One region of the Holdemania filiformis genome, then DNA from elsewhere that is predicted to be linked to it. Evidence: a T-box and tRNA genes for the amino acid it is inferred to sense, from the RefSeq annotation. Region 1 holds a T-box; the other holds one or more tRNA genes.
What was found. The T-box of region 1 lies ahead of DWY25_RS10865 (valine--tRNA ligase). A T-box ahead of a tRNA ligase gene usually reads a tRNA of that ligase, here a tRNA-Val.
Positions count from the first base shown of each region.

Region 1 (7,739 bases):
CGGGTGATCGCTTCGCTGTGCCGCAAGAGCGTTCTGGCGATCATGAAGGATGGCAAACGTTCAGTCAAGATCACGAAGAAGCTGATCGTGGAGTGGCTGGGCAAAGAAAAGTTTGAATACGGCGTCAAGGAGAAAAAGGATCAGATCGGCGTGGTAACCGGTTTGGCCTATACGTCCTTCGGCGGCGATATCCTGCCGGTCGAGGTCACTTACTTCGACGGGAAGGGCAAACTCATCGTCACCGGTCAGCTGGGCGACGTCATGAAGGAATCGACGGAGATCGCGCTGGACTATGTCAAAAGCAAAGCTGTCGAATTCAAGATTGATCCGGCATTCTTCGATAAACACGATATCCACATCCATTGTCCGGAAGGCGCAGTGCCGAAGGATGGGCCGAGCGCCGGCGTTACGCTGACCACGGCGTTGGTTTCCGCGATCACCCGGATGCCGGTTCATGCGAATCTGGCAATGACGGGTGAAGTTACGCTGCGCGGCAACGTGCTGCCGATCGGCGGTCTGCGTGAGAAATCGCTGGCGGCGCACCGCAGCGGCATCTCGACGGTGATCATTCCGAAGAATAACGTCAAGGATCTTGACGAAGTTCCGGAAATTGTTAAGAATGACATTCATTTCATTCCGGTCGAAACGGTCGACCAGGTTATTCAGGAAGCGCTGGTTCGCTAAATGGAGATCAGGGAAGCCGAGCTTATCGTCAGCGCGCCGTCCAAGGCACACTGGCCTGAAAGCGAACTGCCGGAGATCGTGCTGGCCGGCCGCAGCAACGTCGGCAAATCCTCGCTGATCAACACGCTGTGCGGCCGCAAGGCGCTGGCCTATGTCGGCAACACCCCGGGCAAGACACGGTTGTTGAATTTCTTCGATATCGATCACCGCTTCATGTTCGTCGATGTGCCTGGCTATGGGTTTGCCAACGCATCCAAGCAGATGCTGATCCAGTTCGGCGAAATGATGGAGGACTATTTCTCCAGTCGTTCACAGCTAAAAGGTCTGATTCTCTTAGTTGATATGCGGCACGCGCCGACGGAGGACGATATCACGATGGCGGACTATGCCCGTTATTATGAAATTCCGTTTGTAGTTGCCGCGACGAAACTGGACAAAGTGCCGCGCTTTCAGCAAAACAAACAGATCAACGTCATCGCCAAGGCTCTGGCCTGCGCGCCGGAAGCGATCATTCCGTTCTCTTCCATCACGAAGCAGGGCCGGGAAGAACTGCTGGAAGCGATTGACGCCTTATTCAATCCAGAAGAGCCTGAATCCGAGTGATTCGGGCTTTTTTCATATTTTCCTCGGTTTGGCATACACTGAAATTGAAGCAGGAATGCTGGGGAGGAACCATAGATGAAACCAATGAAAATTGAGAAACGACTGGAGCTCAGCCGTCCGGTCGATCAAATTCTGCAATGCCAGATCACCAACGAGATTCAATATCATACCGAGGCCGACGGGATCCGGGCTTTAGGCTCCTTATGGGTCAAGGGGCAGGCGGCCGATGAACAGGGCGCTTATCCGCTGAACGAAGAAATCACGCTGGACGTCCTGGCGCCCTTGGATAAGCTGCAGGATCCATCGCAATTCCGGATCCGGCTGCATCATTACGACGCCCGGATCGAAAGCCGCGAGATGATCGTGACGATTTATTTGAATGTATACGGCATGAAAGAAGAACGGGCGACCTCAATTCTGGAAGTTCAGCCGGAGAAACGAGAACCGGAGCCGTCACTGCTGCCGGAGATTTCACAGACCGCGGCAGAAAGCGCGGAACTGACTCCACCGGCGGCTGAAGAACCGGCTGACGCTCCGATCATTCCGGCCTCGGCGCCTGTGCAGGAGAAAGAGGCGTTGGCTGCGGAGGGACCGGCTGTCAAAGAAAATACGGTCATGGATGAAGAAACGAACGATCCGGCGGAAGCGGCCGTCAACGAGGACGTTGGAGAAATTGAAGATTTGTTTGACGATGCGGAGAATGTCATCGTGACCAGCCGGTATATGCTGGCACAGATCAACGATACCTATGCTTCGATTGCCCAACGCTACGGGGTGAATGAAAAGCAGTTGATCGCCGTCAATCACAACAAGCCGCTGGAGGAAAAGACGCTGATTCTGCTGCCGCTGTAAGTGGTCAATCTGCAAGCTGCCAATCATGGTTGTAAGGAGGACTGGACGCAGTCCTTTTTTCTGAATTTGAGTAAAATCAGAACAAAACCGGAGTTATCTGTCTTTTTAACAAGAACGAAAAGAAGGAAATAGCTTGCGATTCAGCTGAAATTCAGATACAGTGAAGTAAACAAGACAAGGGAGGGGTATTGAATGAAAAAAACAGCAGTCATGATCTACCGGGCATTTTGCATGCAGGAGATCAGCTGCCTGGCCGATTGGTTAGCCGGATTGGGTAAACCGATGATCGTCTGCGCAGCGGATCATCAACCGGTAAAAACGGAAGAAGGCTTTACCGTGTTGCCCGAGTTCAGCTATGATGAAGTCAACCTTGACGAGATCGACTGCCTGATTCTTCCCGGTATCAGCGAATTCCCGGAAGTGTTGAAGGATCAGTGCCAGCTGGACTTTTTAGCCCGGTTCAAGGAGCGGCCGGATATTCTGATCGCATCGATCTCCGTGTCCCCGGTTTTATTAGCGGCGGCAGGTTTGTTAGAGGGGATTTGTTACTGCGGCGGATTTTATCAGGAAGTGCTGGATGATCTGCCGTTTATGGAAAAAGAAAATTTCCGCTTTGAGCCGATCGTCGTTGAGGGCAACATCATGACGGCGTTCGGCGGGGCGTTCCGTGAGTTTGCCTTAGCGGTGATGGAAAAACTGGGCTTCGAAGTGCCGGCGGATACTTTCGGCCCGCTGGCTGAAAACTGGACTAGGGATAAGCTGAACTTCACGATGGAGTCGGAGGTTGAAAAAACGTATTGGAAAAACGCGCTGGCGATGCTGAAACGGGAATGCCCGCAGTTTTTTGAGAAGCGCGGCTGAACTTTTCGCCTAGCACGTCGTTGGTTTGCTTTTTCGATGTATTCCAGCTTTTTTCCTTTCCTTAGATGTCGGAATTCGTTGAAATTCGATTGACAAGCGTGGATCCAATGCCTATAATAAAGCCATCTACGTTGAACGGAAGAAGTAGCGGCTTTGGGAAATCAGAGAGCTCCCGGAGGGTGCAAGGGAGTCAGAAAAAGCAGTGAAAAGTCGTCCGGAAGTTGATTTTCTGAATTTAAGTAGGAAGATCCGAATGCCGTCGTTACCGGTGAAAGCGCATCTTTGAAGAAAGATGAAGTAAGGTGGTACCGCGCGTGAAGCGTCCTTGTTGCAGGGCGCTTTTTTTGTTCAACGAAAGAAAAATAAAAAACAGGAGGAAGAACTGATGAAAAAGGAACTGGCCCCGAAATATAACCATCTGGATGTGGAACAGGGCTATGACAACTGGATCAAAGAAGGCTATTTCACAGCCGGCGACAAAAGCAAGGATCCGTTCTGTATCGTGATCCCGCCGCCGAATGTTACCGGCAAGCTGCACCTGGGACATGCCTGGGATACGACGCTGCAGGATATTATCGCCCGTTACAAGCGGATGCAAGGCTACGACATGCTTTGGGTTCCAGGCATGGACCACGCTGGCATCGCAACGCAGGCGAAGGTGGATGAGCGCCTAAAAAAAGAAGGCGTTTCCCGCTATGATCTGGGCCGTGAGAAATTTCTGGAACGGGCTTGGGACTGGAAGGAAGAATATGCCGGGCATATTCGTCAGCAGTGGGCGAAGATGGGCCTGTCGCTGGATTACACCCGCGAGCGTTTCACACTGGACGAAGGCTTAAGCAAAGCCGTCGCCAAGGTTTTTGTCGATTACTACAACGACGGCCTGATCTATCAGGGCGAGCGGATTATCAACTGGGATCCGGCGGCCAAGACGGCGCTGAGCAACATCGAGGTTATCCATAAGGAAACCGAAGGCGCGATGTATACGTTCAACTACAAGGTCGTTGAAACCGGCGACTGCTTCCAGGTTGCGACGACCCGGCCGGAAACGATGTTCGGCGATGTTTGCGTCGTTGTGCATCCGGACGATGAACGGTTTAAGCATCTGATCGGCCTGCACGCCGTCAACCCGGCAAACGGGGATGAACTGCCGATCATCGGCGACGACTACATCGACATCGAATTCGGAACCGGCGCGATGAAATGTACGCCGGCCCACGATCCAAACGACTTCGCGATTGCGGAACGCCACCATCTGCCGCGGATCATCTGCATGAATCCGGACGCGACGATGAACGAACGCTGCGGTGAGTTTGAAGGCATGGATCGCTTCGAATGCCGCAAACAGCTGACGGAAAAAATCCGTCAGGAAGGCAATTTGATCAACATCGAGAAACATATCCATCAGGTCGGCTATTCCGAACGGACCGACGTCATCGTCGAACCGATGCTTTCCAAGCAGTGGTTTGTCCGCATGAAGCCGCTGGCCGAGGATGTTCTGAAGCATCAGGAATTGGCTGAGGAAAAGATCAACTTCTACCCGCCGCGTTTTGAAAAGACCTTCACGCAGTGGCTGGAAAACATTGAGGACTGGTGTATCTCCCGCCAGCTGTGGTGGGGCCACCGGATTCCGGCCTGGTATCATAAGGAAACCGGCGAGATTTACGTCGGCACGGAAGCGCCGCAGGATCTTGAAAACTGGAATCAGGACGAGGACGTTCTGGATACCTGGTTCTCCAGCGCACTGTGGCCGTTCTCGACGCTGGGCTGGCCGGATAAGACGCCGGATCTGGAACGTTATTATCCGAATGACGTGCTGGTCACGGGCTATGACATCATTTTCTTCTGGGTCGCCCGGATGGCGTTCCAGGCCCGCTACTTTACAAAGTCCCGGCCGTTTAAGGATGTTCTGATCCACGGCCTGATCCGCGACGCCCAGGGCCGCAAAATGTCGAAATCGCTGGGCAACGGCGTCGATCCGATGGATGTCATTGCCAAGCACGGCGTCGACAGCCTGCGCTTCTTCCTGACGACCAATTCCACGCCGGGTCAGGATATGCGCTACATTGAGGAAAAGCTGGAAGCGTCCTGGAACTTCATCAACAAGATCTGGAATGCGTCCCGTTTCGTCATGATGAACATGCCGGAGGATTTCACGCTCGAGGACATCGACCTCAGCACGCTGTCGATCACTGACACCTGGATTCTCAACCGGTTGAATGAAACGATTGCCTCGGTGACCGCCAACATGGACAAGTATGAGTTCGCACTGGTCGGCAACGAGCTGTACAGCTTTATCTGGGATGATTTCTGCAGCTGGTATATCGAATTAAGCAAAGCTGGATTGAACAGCGAGGATGCCCAGGTCAAGCGGGCGACCCAGTCGACGCTGATCGTCTGCCTGCGCGCGATCATCCGTCTGCTTCATCCGTTCATGCCGTTTGTCACCGAAGAAATTTACAGCGTCCTGCCGCATACCGAAAAAGCATGCTGCCTGGCGGCCTGGCCGACGCCGGTGGAAGGCCTGGACTTAAGCCATAACGAGGAAGTCGATCAGCTGATTTCCGTTATCAAGACGATCCGTCAGGTCCGTGTCGATTACAATCTGAAGCCGTCCGCGCCGCTGGCGATGACAATCCGGAACGCGCAGAACCAGCCGGTCGCTGTCGACGCTCCGATCGCTTCGATTTATGAGAAGATGTGCAAGGCCAGCTGGAAAGCGGAGCTGGACGGGGAAATGCTCGTCCGTCCGATCTTAGGCGGTTCTTTAAGCATTCCGATGAGCGACGTTGTCGATCTGGAAGAGGAAAAAGCCAAACTGAAAAAAGAAGCCGAGCATCTGAACGCTGAAATCAAGCGTGCGGAAGGCATGCTTTCCAATGAACGCTTTGTCGCTAAGGCTCCGGCTGAGAAAGTCGAAGCGGAACGCAAAAAGCTGGAAACCTATAAGCAGCAGCTGGACATCGTCCAGACCCGCTTGCGGGAAATTGAGAAATAAACGCTGTCAAAAAAATCTCAGCTTTCATGCAGAATTACCAAGTACCCGGTCCACAGACCGGGTTTTCTTGCGAAACGATCGAGTTCAAAAGTGTCTGAAACGCAGTACAAAGGCGTGTTTATGCAGAGGATGCGCGATCCCGCGAACGACGGAATTCTCGGTTTGATCTGCCCGACAGAGATGACTAACTTTGATGTGTTGCTTGACGCTGTAATCAGATGCAGAAAAAATAAATGGTGAGGTTAAAGCGACACGTTTTAGGTTCAGCACTTCCTTGCTCGAAAGTTTTCGATAAGTGATAAGCGGTGAAAGAGCCGCAGCATTTCAGAATAAAAGCTGAAACGCCGCGGTTTTTCTGTGATTTGATCGCGCAAAGATAAAAAATCGGTTAAGCTATAGACAGAAGACAGAAGACAGAAGACAGAAGACAGAAGACAGAAGACAGAAGACAGAAGACAGAAGATGGAGATATTGAAATCGGGATAACGGAAAGGGTCATAAGCGATGGCGCTTATCAGAAAGGAAAAATATGGCAGAAAGAAAAATTATTTTAAATCTGGCGGTGAGTTTGGATGGCTATATCTGCGATCCGGAGGGTGGTTTCGCCTGGATCAGCGGTCAGGGAGACCGTCGGCTGGACACAGTTCCTCATTACGACATCGAAGCTTTTGCCAGCCAGGTCGACGTGATTGTGATGGGCCGAAAAGCTTATGAGGACTGCGGGCTGGACTTTGTCGCAGAGCCGCAAACCAAACAATTCTGGATCGCCTCCTCCAAGCCGCTGGCTTTAGAGCCGCCAGCCCGGTGGATCAGCGGGGATCTGGTCGCTTCGGTGCTGGCGCTGAAAAAACAGCCGGGCAAGGATATCTGGCTGTTCGGCGGGGCTGGCGTAACGGATCCCTTTATTCGAGCCGACGCTGTTGACGAATATATCATCGGGATTATTCCGATTCTGCTGGGGCAGGGCCGGCGGTTATTTCATGAAGGCTTCGCATCGATCGCGCTGCATCTGGAACAGTTCTGGATTGATGACGGCGTCGTGGTGATGCGCTATCGCCGCCGCGGCGAGACTTTGGGGAAGTGACAAAATCTGCGAACTGTCGGAATGGGGATAGTAAAAGATGCGGCAGGCGGTAGGAAGTCATGGTATAATAGGAACGGGTGATAACCATGAAAACAAAAACGAAATTGATGATTGCGGCCGGCGCCGCCGCAGGCGCGGCTGCCAGCTATTACGGCGTCTGCGAACTGGCGTATAACCGGTTTATCCGCCGCGGCCCAAAATTCTTTGCGATGGGTCCGCAGGAGGACGCGTTGACTGAAGAACAGCGGGCGGAACACCGGCAGCGCCAGGAAGCGGTGCAGAGCTGGTTTGCGGCCAGTCAGGTGCAGGATCTGACGCTGACTTCTTTTGACGGGCTGCGGCTGCACGCAACCCAGATTCTCAACCATCCCGACAGCGACAAATGGATCGTGATGGCGCATGGCTACGGCGCGGACAGTCTGGCGCTTTTGCCGAGAGCGAAAACGTTTGACGAAGCCGGCTTTAACGTGCTCCTGCCGGATCTGCGCGGGCATGGGTTAAGCGAGGGGGATTATGTCGGCATGGGCTGGAATGACCGGCGCGACCTGATCGCCTGGACGGACCGCATCGCAAGCGAGCATCCGACCAGCCAGATCGTCTTGTTTGGTCTGTCAATGGGCGCGTCCGCGGTGATGATGGCCTGCGGCGAAGAAGATCTCA
Region 1 covers NZ_QRUP01000013.1:15,500-23,238, forward strand. Annotated here, with positions in the region: gene lon (endopeptidase La) at 1-684, shown strand, start outside; gene yihA (ribosome biogenesis GTP-binding protein YihA/YsxC) at 685-1,287, shown strand; gene DWY25_RS10855 (LysM peptidoglycan-binding domain-containing protein) at 1,363-2,139, shown strand; gene DWY25_RS10860 (DJ-1/PfpI family protein) at 2,332-3,000, shown strand; T-box leader at 3,123-3,330, shown strand; gene DWY25_RS10865 (valine--tRNA ligase) at 3,386-5,995, shown strand; gene DWY25_RS10870 (dihydrofolate reductase family protein) at 6,525-7,079, shown strand; gene DWY25_RS10875 (alpha/beta hydrolase) at 7,166-7,739, shown strand, end outside.

Region 2 (7,739 bases), on a different contig from region 1:
TTAATTCGTCGAAAAATTGATAAGGATTAACACGAATTTCACCAGAGGGTAATTTATATTTTGAGGTACACTTCAAATCCAAGCTGTCGAAAAGATCAGGAAGAGTATAATTAAACGGGTAATCGTGGGTAAGAGACTGTCGCTTTAAAGCCTGTTGTAATTTTAATAAGTAACTCATGAAATACTCCTTATATAAGTAAATAAAATCCTATTTTATTTTATCATGAAAATCAGATTGATTGATAGAATTTCAGAGCTTTGGGGAGAATTTAAAACGTAAAACGTGAAAATAAATTTGTCAATCGTTTTGAAGTCTGTTACCATGATAGCGGTTAAATTGGACGCTGAGGTGAAGAAATGCGAAAGTTATTATTATTCAGTATCGGAGTGATGCTGGCGCTCGGGGGATGCGCTGAAGAGAAACCCTGCATCGCGGAGAAGGGAATCGTTTGTTACGATGAGGAAGCGCAGCAGTATCAAGTGGAAGAAGGCGCTAAAATCCGGGTTATGGTTGAGAATGAAGCCTACGGTCAGGCTTTGGAAGAACTTTGGAATAAGGAACATCCGGAACAGAGTGATGTGATCGAACCGGTTGTTGTCCAAAGCTTTGATGCGGCAACCTGGTTAGGCTATAAAACGGATATCGCGCTGTTGTGGAGTAATGACGCCGCTCAGATTATCAATAATTTTATGCCGGTGCAGCCAGAGTTGGAAGCAGTGATACAGGAACATGCTCCGCGGCAGTTTGGAGAACTTTTAAATATAGACGGTTTTCGGTATGTGCCAATGAGTTATTATGGATTAGTGTTTTCTACCAATATGACTATGCTGAGCGAAATGGGATATGACGTAAGCGATGAAAATGGCGATGGACTGGCAGATCAATTTGATAGTTTTGAAGAATTAATGAAATTGGCAGATGAATGGGGAGGGCAGGCGCGAACCTATCATGAGCGGCAGGTGGAGGCGGTATTCCCGTTTGCAATTTCAGAATTGTGGGCCTCAATGGTGTTTTTGAGTGCTGATGATTTTCGTTTCTTTGCATCACAGGATGCTTTAATATCCGGTATGGAAACGGAAGAGTTTCTGGAGGCTTTAAAATTTCTAAGAGCAATGGGGGAGCATTCTTGGTATTTAAACAGCGAAGAGAGTGCAGGTGAAGAACAGCCAGAGGTGTCTGGTGTTGAGGATGAAAATTCAAGGGACACAAATTCTGAATTACCGGCCGTGGATTCCGAATCAGAAGTTGAATCCGAAGAATTCCCGCCCGAAAGCAGTAATGTGAAGGAATCCCAGGATAGCTCTGAAGAGGAAGAGGAGATCATTCTTCCTTATCAAATCAAAAATGATCGGGCCTTCGACGGAGGGTGGTTGTATGATGTCTATCTTGAAAAGCTGATTTCTCCTTTTTCTTTAGTAGGGACTTGGATGTACTATAATCAGCAGGAGGATATTGAACAACAGGATTTTTATTTTTCACCTATGCCATCCTGGAAAGAAAAAATACTTTCACCCTTGGCGAAAACCAAAGGCTATTTATTGTCGGCTGGAACAAAATATCCTTCCGCTGCTAATGAAGTTTACCGTATAATTCGGAGTGAAGCTGGAATTCAGGTGTATATTGATACAGTGGATGAAATTCCTGCGGTAACGCAAGTGGATAGGCTTGAAAATCGTCCTAATTTGGAAACTGAGGAAAATGAAGATGGAAAGGAATCCCAAACAATCGAACCGTATTATTTGGCGTTTAGAAATGAGAATCAGAGACAAATAAGTTATGCTTTTTCATTCTCACAGGAGGAGTCCATGGTGGCTTTTGAAAAAGATCCATCTGTTAGAGGCTGGGATATGCTTTCTGAAATTGGATTGATCGAAATTGCACAACAAGTAATAAAACAGGAGATTACACCCGAGGATGCACAATTGGCATTGCTAGAAAACAGTGAAAACTGGATGATGCCGTTTAAACCTGTGGATGAGGTATTGGAATAGCCTCTCATTTGGTTTGCAAAGAGGTAATCAGGCTCTTGAGTATTAAGTTAGATTCAATATTCTGTAAAGAAGATGTTCTGTAAGGAATATGGTGCGTGAATTTAAGAAAAAGGGCCTGTTTTTTCATTGTTAGTCAGTTGTTTTTACAGCAGGATCAGAGATATGACAAAGCTGTGTTTGTATAATTCGACAGAGCTTGTAGAGGGAAGTGCTACAATTTTATTCCTGGGTTCGATACTGAATATAAAATAGTGTCCTACTGAAGCCTAAGTGTGGGACTCAATGTTTCAGAAAAAATCTGAAATTGTTATTGACGAGATTTAGATCTTATGATATATTATTAAAGCGCTGGTAATCAGCCAATAAAAAGATGGAGGCTTAGCTCAGTTGGGAGAGCGTCTGCCTTACAAGCAGAGGGTCGGGGGTTCGAGCCCCTCAGCCTCCACCATTTTTTTATTGCCGACTTAGCTCAATTGGCAGAGCAACTGATTTGTAATCAGTAGGTTGTAGGTTCGATTCCTATAGTCGGCACCAGGAGTTGGAGAGGTAGCGAAGTGGCTAAACGCGGCTGACTGTAAATCAGTTCCCAACGGGTTCGGCAGTTCGAATCTGCCCCTCTCCACCATTCTTTTTTAAGATAGTGGGGCATAGCCAAGCGGTAAGGCAACAGACTTTGACTCTGTCATTTCCCTGGTTCGACCCCAGGTGCCCCAGCCAATTTTAGTTTGGATTGTTTATGTCCCGGTAGCTCAGGCGGTAGAGCAACTGACTTTTAATCAGTGGGTCGAAGGTTCGATTCCTTTCCGGGACACCACTTAACTATGCGAATGTAGTTCAATGGTAGAACTTCAGCCTTCCAAGCTGACTACGTGGGTTCGATTCCCATCATTCGCTCCATTGAATAACATAACCCTGTATGAGGGTTTTTTTGTGTCTTAATAGTTCTCTAAAACAGTCGCATTAGGTAAAAATGAGTGTTTTTTAGAAAAAACTAAATTATTTGTAAGTACTTTTACGATTTCGTGCGTATATTATATATAGAGAAACAAAATTTATTGTTAGTTCGAGATACTTTAAGATTTAAATTTGTTTCTCTGAGCCTTGGAATATTTTCCAAGGCAGCCTGATAAGCTATATGCTCTGTATCAGGACGAGCGATTTGGGCGCTCAGTAAACAAAACCCTGTGCAGTTCGAACTAACAAAGTATGAGTCTCCTTTGCGGGAGACTTTTTACTTTGTTAGTTCGGTTAACCCTGCTTCTCTCGCTGCTGATCAGCTGATCTAACTATAAATGTATTTTTTATTTTAGCTGTAGTCGTTTATGGCTGAAAAAGTAGACTTTAACTGACATTTGAAATATAATTGAAAATGATAGAAAATAGCTATATTTTGGTTAGAAAACGCCTGGTTCATAAAGTCTACTTTATGAACCAGATCAGAAAGTTGGAGGATTAGGAATGGCGAATGAAAAGAAGCGAATCTTACAGTTATTCTATATTCTTGCCCAACAGGATCAATATATCCGTTCTTATGAGCTAGCGGAAAAAGTAGGAGTCACCGAACGAACGGTCAAAAATGATATTCCGGAATTAGAGGCATTTGCAAAAGCAAGTGGTGCTGATTTAGTAGCGAAAAAAGGAAAAGGTTATGTTCTCAAGGTTTTTGATGAAGAACGCTTTGAACCCGTAAAGACTCAATTGATTATACATTTTTCAAATGTTGGTGAAACACCCAGGGCTCAGAATGACAGAAGTAATGATATTCTTCGCCGGATTATTGTAGAAAATCGCTTTCTTACAATTGAAGATATCGCAGAAGAATTGTATTTAACAAAAAGTTCAATTCGGGAAGACATGAAAGATGTTAATTTTTTGCTGAGTAAGTTTAACATGCGATTGAAAAGACGAAATGAAGAGGGGCCTCTGGTTAAGGGCAGCGAATTTGATCGACGAATGTTAATGCTTTGTATTTTTGAAAATCACTATCATGAAGCAATAAATTTGTATAAGAATACAGATTTCTTATCTTTCTTTGACCGGGACGATGAAGAACGCTATGAAATTCGTCATATTTTCCTAAAAACATTGAGAGATTCAGATTGTCATATTCTTGATATCAACACCCAGCGTTTATCTCGCTATTTGTTATTGATGGTTTCTCGTTATCAGGCTGGATTTCCAATAAGTTTGACGCAAAATCAGCGCAAGTATATTCGGCGATTCCGAGAATATTCAGTTGCGAAAGACGTGATCGAAAAATGTCAACGATTTTCCGGCTTTGACGTCAGCGAGGATGAGATTCTTGCTTTTGCTTTGCTGCTGATCTTTTGGGCGGATATTCCTTGGGATTGCGATCTGTCGCAAAATTATTTTGAATTGCATGACGAAGCTCAGGACTTTATTTCACTGTTCTGCAAATCAATCAAAAAAGATTATAACCTGGACATCACCACAATTCCAGGTTGGTCACAGATTTTATGTGCAGGCATTATCCCCATGCTGGTTCAAAAAGATTTCAATGCTTCTTTTCACAGTGTAAGAAGCTTACATTTTGAAGATGCGCGGATTCACGACTGTCCTTTAGCCGCAAAATTTGCACACAATCTAGCTAGACTTTTTGAAGAACGATATCATTGTCAGCTAAGTTTGTATAATTTGATAACTTTTGCGGGACACTTAAATGTACTTTTGTTAATGATTTCTTATTCCTTTACCCCAGTCCGTGCGATTGTTTCCAATGGCGGCGGTTACCTCTCTTCTGGAATTTTTAAACGGATTATCGAAAGCCGTTTTGGATCCTATTTTTCTTGCCTGGATGTCTACGAGCTTTATGAAATGCGTAAACTACCGGTTAAAGACTATGATTGGGCAATCCTAAGTTATCCATATTATTCCTATAAATATGATTGGCCATGTCTGATGGTTGACAGTATTCCTACCCAAAGTCAGATGAACGATATATACAATCAGGTTATATTATCTGGAGTTCAGCTGCAGCCGGCGTTGGATCATTTACATTTAACCTCCCTCAATATATACCGTGATTTTGAGTATGAAAACATGGATTCTTTCCTTCGCCTGATCAGTTATAAAATGGGAAAGGATGCGGAGTGTGTTGATAAAATCCAAGCCGATCTTCATTACACGGTAAAAACGTGTGTTGCGAATAAAGTATGTATTCTTTTCATAAAACGCCGGTGGGTCAAAAAAGGAATATTTGAGATTTACCAGTTAAATCAGGAAAAACAGTTTGATGAACAACCGATTCTGCACATTGTTGTAATCAGTGTGGATTTTGATAATAACCTGGAAGCCGTTAGATTTGTTAATGACCTATTAATGATGTTTTTCAAAGATAATGAGAACTTGTGGATGTTGATTGAAAATCATCGGGTTACCGAATTGACGGAGATCGTTCGAGCAAGCTTAAAGGCTTTGCCAATTTCACTTGATTAAGGGAAAAAACGAAAGTTTTCCCTTTTTTTTCGGAAAAAGTGAGCGTGGTAACGCTTACAGAAACGATTTATAGTAAGGGCGTTGAAGAAATATCCAACAAGAAAGGGGTATCGCATTGCTGAAAATCTTTTTGTCATCACATGGTCATTTCGCCAGCGGCATGAAAAGCTCGTTGAATATTTTAATGGGCGCTTCTGACAATGTCACGGTGTTTGATGCTTATGTCGATCAAGCTTCAGTCCAGGAAAAACTTGACGCGTTTTATGCAGAAGTTTCTCCGGAAGATCAGGTTTTGCTGATGTCAGACTTAATCGGCGGCAGCGTGAACCAGGTCATGATGACCTATCTGCAGAAGCCGAACACTACGCTGATCGGCGGCGTGAATCTGGCCTGTGTTCTGGAACTTTCAACAAAAACGGAAGTCACGGCGGAGGAGATTGAACAGATCGTTGAACAGAGCCGATCGATGTTGAGTGTCGTGCAACTGCCGGATTTAACGGAAGAACAAGAGGATTTTTTCTAAGAAAGGAGGAATAGAAAATGATTAAGTTAGTACGTTTGGACGAAAGATTGATTCATGGTCAGGTAGCGATCAAATGGTCGAGGCATACGGGAGTTGATCGCATCGTCGTGGCGAATGATGAGGCAGCAGGGAACAAGATTATCCAGCAGAGTCTGATGATGGCCGCGCCGGCGACTGCGAAAGTAACGATCCGTTCAGTCGCTGATTCGATTACTCTGCTGAAGGATCCGCGGGCGGCGGGTCATAAAATTCTGGTCATCATTTCCAACCCGAAAGATCTGATCAAGATTTTGGAAGAAGTGAAGGAGATCCCGCTGATCAACGTCGGCAACTATGGCCGGATTGCTCCGAAACAAGGGGATCTTGCCCGTCGAACCTATGGTTCCAATCTGTATGCCTACGACGAGGAAGTTGAAGATTTCAAAAAAGTGTTGAGTTTCGGAATTGACACGGTGTATCAGACCACACCGGAAGATAATCCGGAAAAATTAAGCAAAGTATTAGGGTTATAAGAAAATCCATTAGGAAAGAGGAGGAGAATCATGGTATCCGCAGCTTTACAAATTTGTTTAGCGTATTATATCATTGCAATTTTAGATCCCTACATCATGTCCTGGCAGTGCCTCAACCGGCCGATCGTCGTCGCTCCGTTAGCGGGATTAATCTTAGGCGATTTCAAGACGGGCATCATCATGGGCGCATCCCTGGAATCGATTTTTATGGGAATTTCCGCCATCGGGGGTTCCATCCCGGCAGATGCGACAACATCCAGCATCATTGCCGTCGCCTATACCATTTTAACTGGCGCTGATATCGAAGCAGGCTTGGCGATCGCTTTGCCAATCGGCACGGTCATGGCTTCCATCGCCGGCATGTTTACACCGATCTGGGCTTCTCTTGCAGCGTATTGGGAAAAGTTGGCGGCGGAGTGCAATCCGCGTAAATTCGCATTCCAAACGATTGGTTTCTCATGTCTGACGCCATTGATCAACGTTGTTATTCTGTTCTTTGCGGTATCTTACGGTGTTGAAGGGTTGAATGCCTTCTTAGCGAGCATGCCGGCCTGGGTTATGACCGGGTTAGGGGCAGCGACATCGATGATGTTAGCGGTCGGCTTCGCGATCTTAACCTCGATGATCTGGAACAACGAAGTCGGCATCTTCTTCTTCGTCGGTTATGTTCTGGTGGCTTATTTAGGCATGGCAACCTTGCCGATTGCAATTTTAGGCACAGCCATTGCGATCACCATGTTTATGGGGGAAAAGCGCAGTATCGATTTAAAGAATTCGCTGACGGCTTCGGCAGCGAAAACAGATGAGGAGGATTTCTTCTAATGGAAAAGAAAGTATTAACGCCGGAAGAAAAGAAAGTTCTAAAATCCATGTTCTTCCGTTCCCATCTGGTTTTCACCAGTTTCAATATGGTGAAAATGGAAGCGAATGGTTTTACGATTACAATGGCCCCGGCTATTGAGAGTATCTATAAAGACGATATGGAAGGCAAGCGGGAGGCGTATCTGCGGCATCAGAACTTCTTCAACACGCATGCCGTACCGTTCAGCTTCATCGCCGGCTTAGCTTACGCGATGGAAAAAGAGCACAAAGAAAAGAACTCGATTGACGGTCAGACGATCGAGAGTATCAAAGCCGCGTTGATGGGTCCGACAGCCGGGATGTTCGACAGCTTGTTCTTCAACTGTCTGCGCATTATCGCCGCGGGTATCGGCATCGGTTTGTGCGCGGAGGGTTCGATTCTGGGGACCTTGATC
Region 2 covers NZ_QRUP01000008.1:41,571-49,309, forward strand. Annotated here, with positions in the region: gene DWY25_RS07845 (alpha-amylase family protein) at 1-178, opposite strand, end outside; gene DWY25_RS07850 (hypothetical protein) at 358-1,992, shown strand; tRNA gene DWY25_RS07855 (tRNA-Val) at 2,365-2,440, shown strand; tRNA gene DWY25_RS07860 (tRNA-Thr) at 2,451-2,526, shown strand; tRNA gene DWY25_RS07865 (tRNA-Tyr) at 2,533-2,617, shown strand; tRNA gene DWY25_RS07870 (tRNA-Gln) at 2,634-2,709, shown strand; tRNA gene DWY25_RS07875 (tRNA-Lys) at 2,731-2,806, shown strand; tRNA gene DWY25_RS07880 (tRNA-Gly) at 2,816-2,889, shown strand; gene DWY25_RS07885 (BglG family transcription antiterminator) at 3,451-5,448, shown strand; gene DWY25_RS07890 (PTS sugar transporter subunit IIA) at 5,564-5,971, shown strand; gene DWY25_RS07895 (PTS sugar transporter subunit IIB) at 5,989-6,483, shown strand; gene DWY25_RS07900 (PTS mannose/fructose/sorbose/N-acetylgalactosamine transporter subunit IIC) at 6,514-7,305, shown strand; gene DWY25_RS07905 (PTS system mannose/fructose/sorbose family transporter subunit IID) at 7,305-7,739, shown strand, end outside.
Region 2: it encodes a tRNA-Val, which carries the amino acid that the T-box ahead of DWY25_RS10865 (valine--tRNA ligase) is inferred to sense. The anticodon was not compared.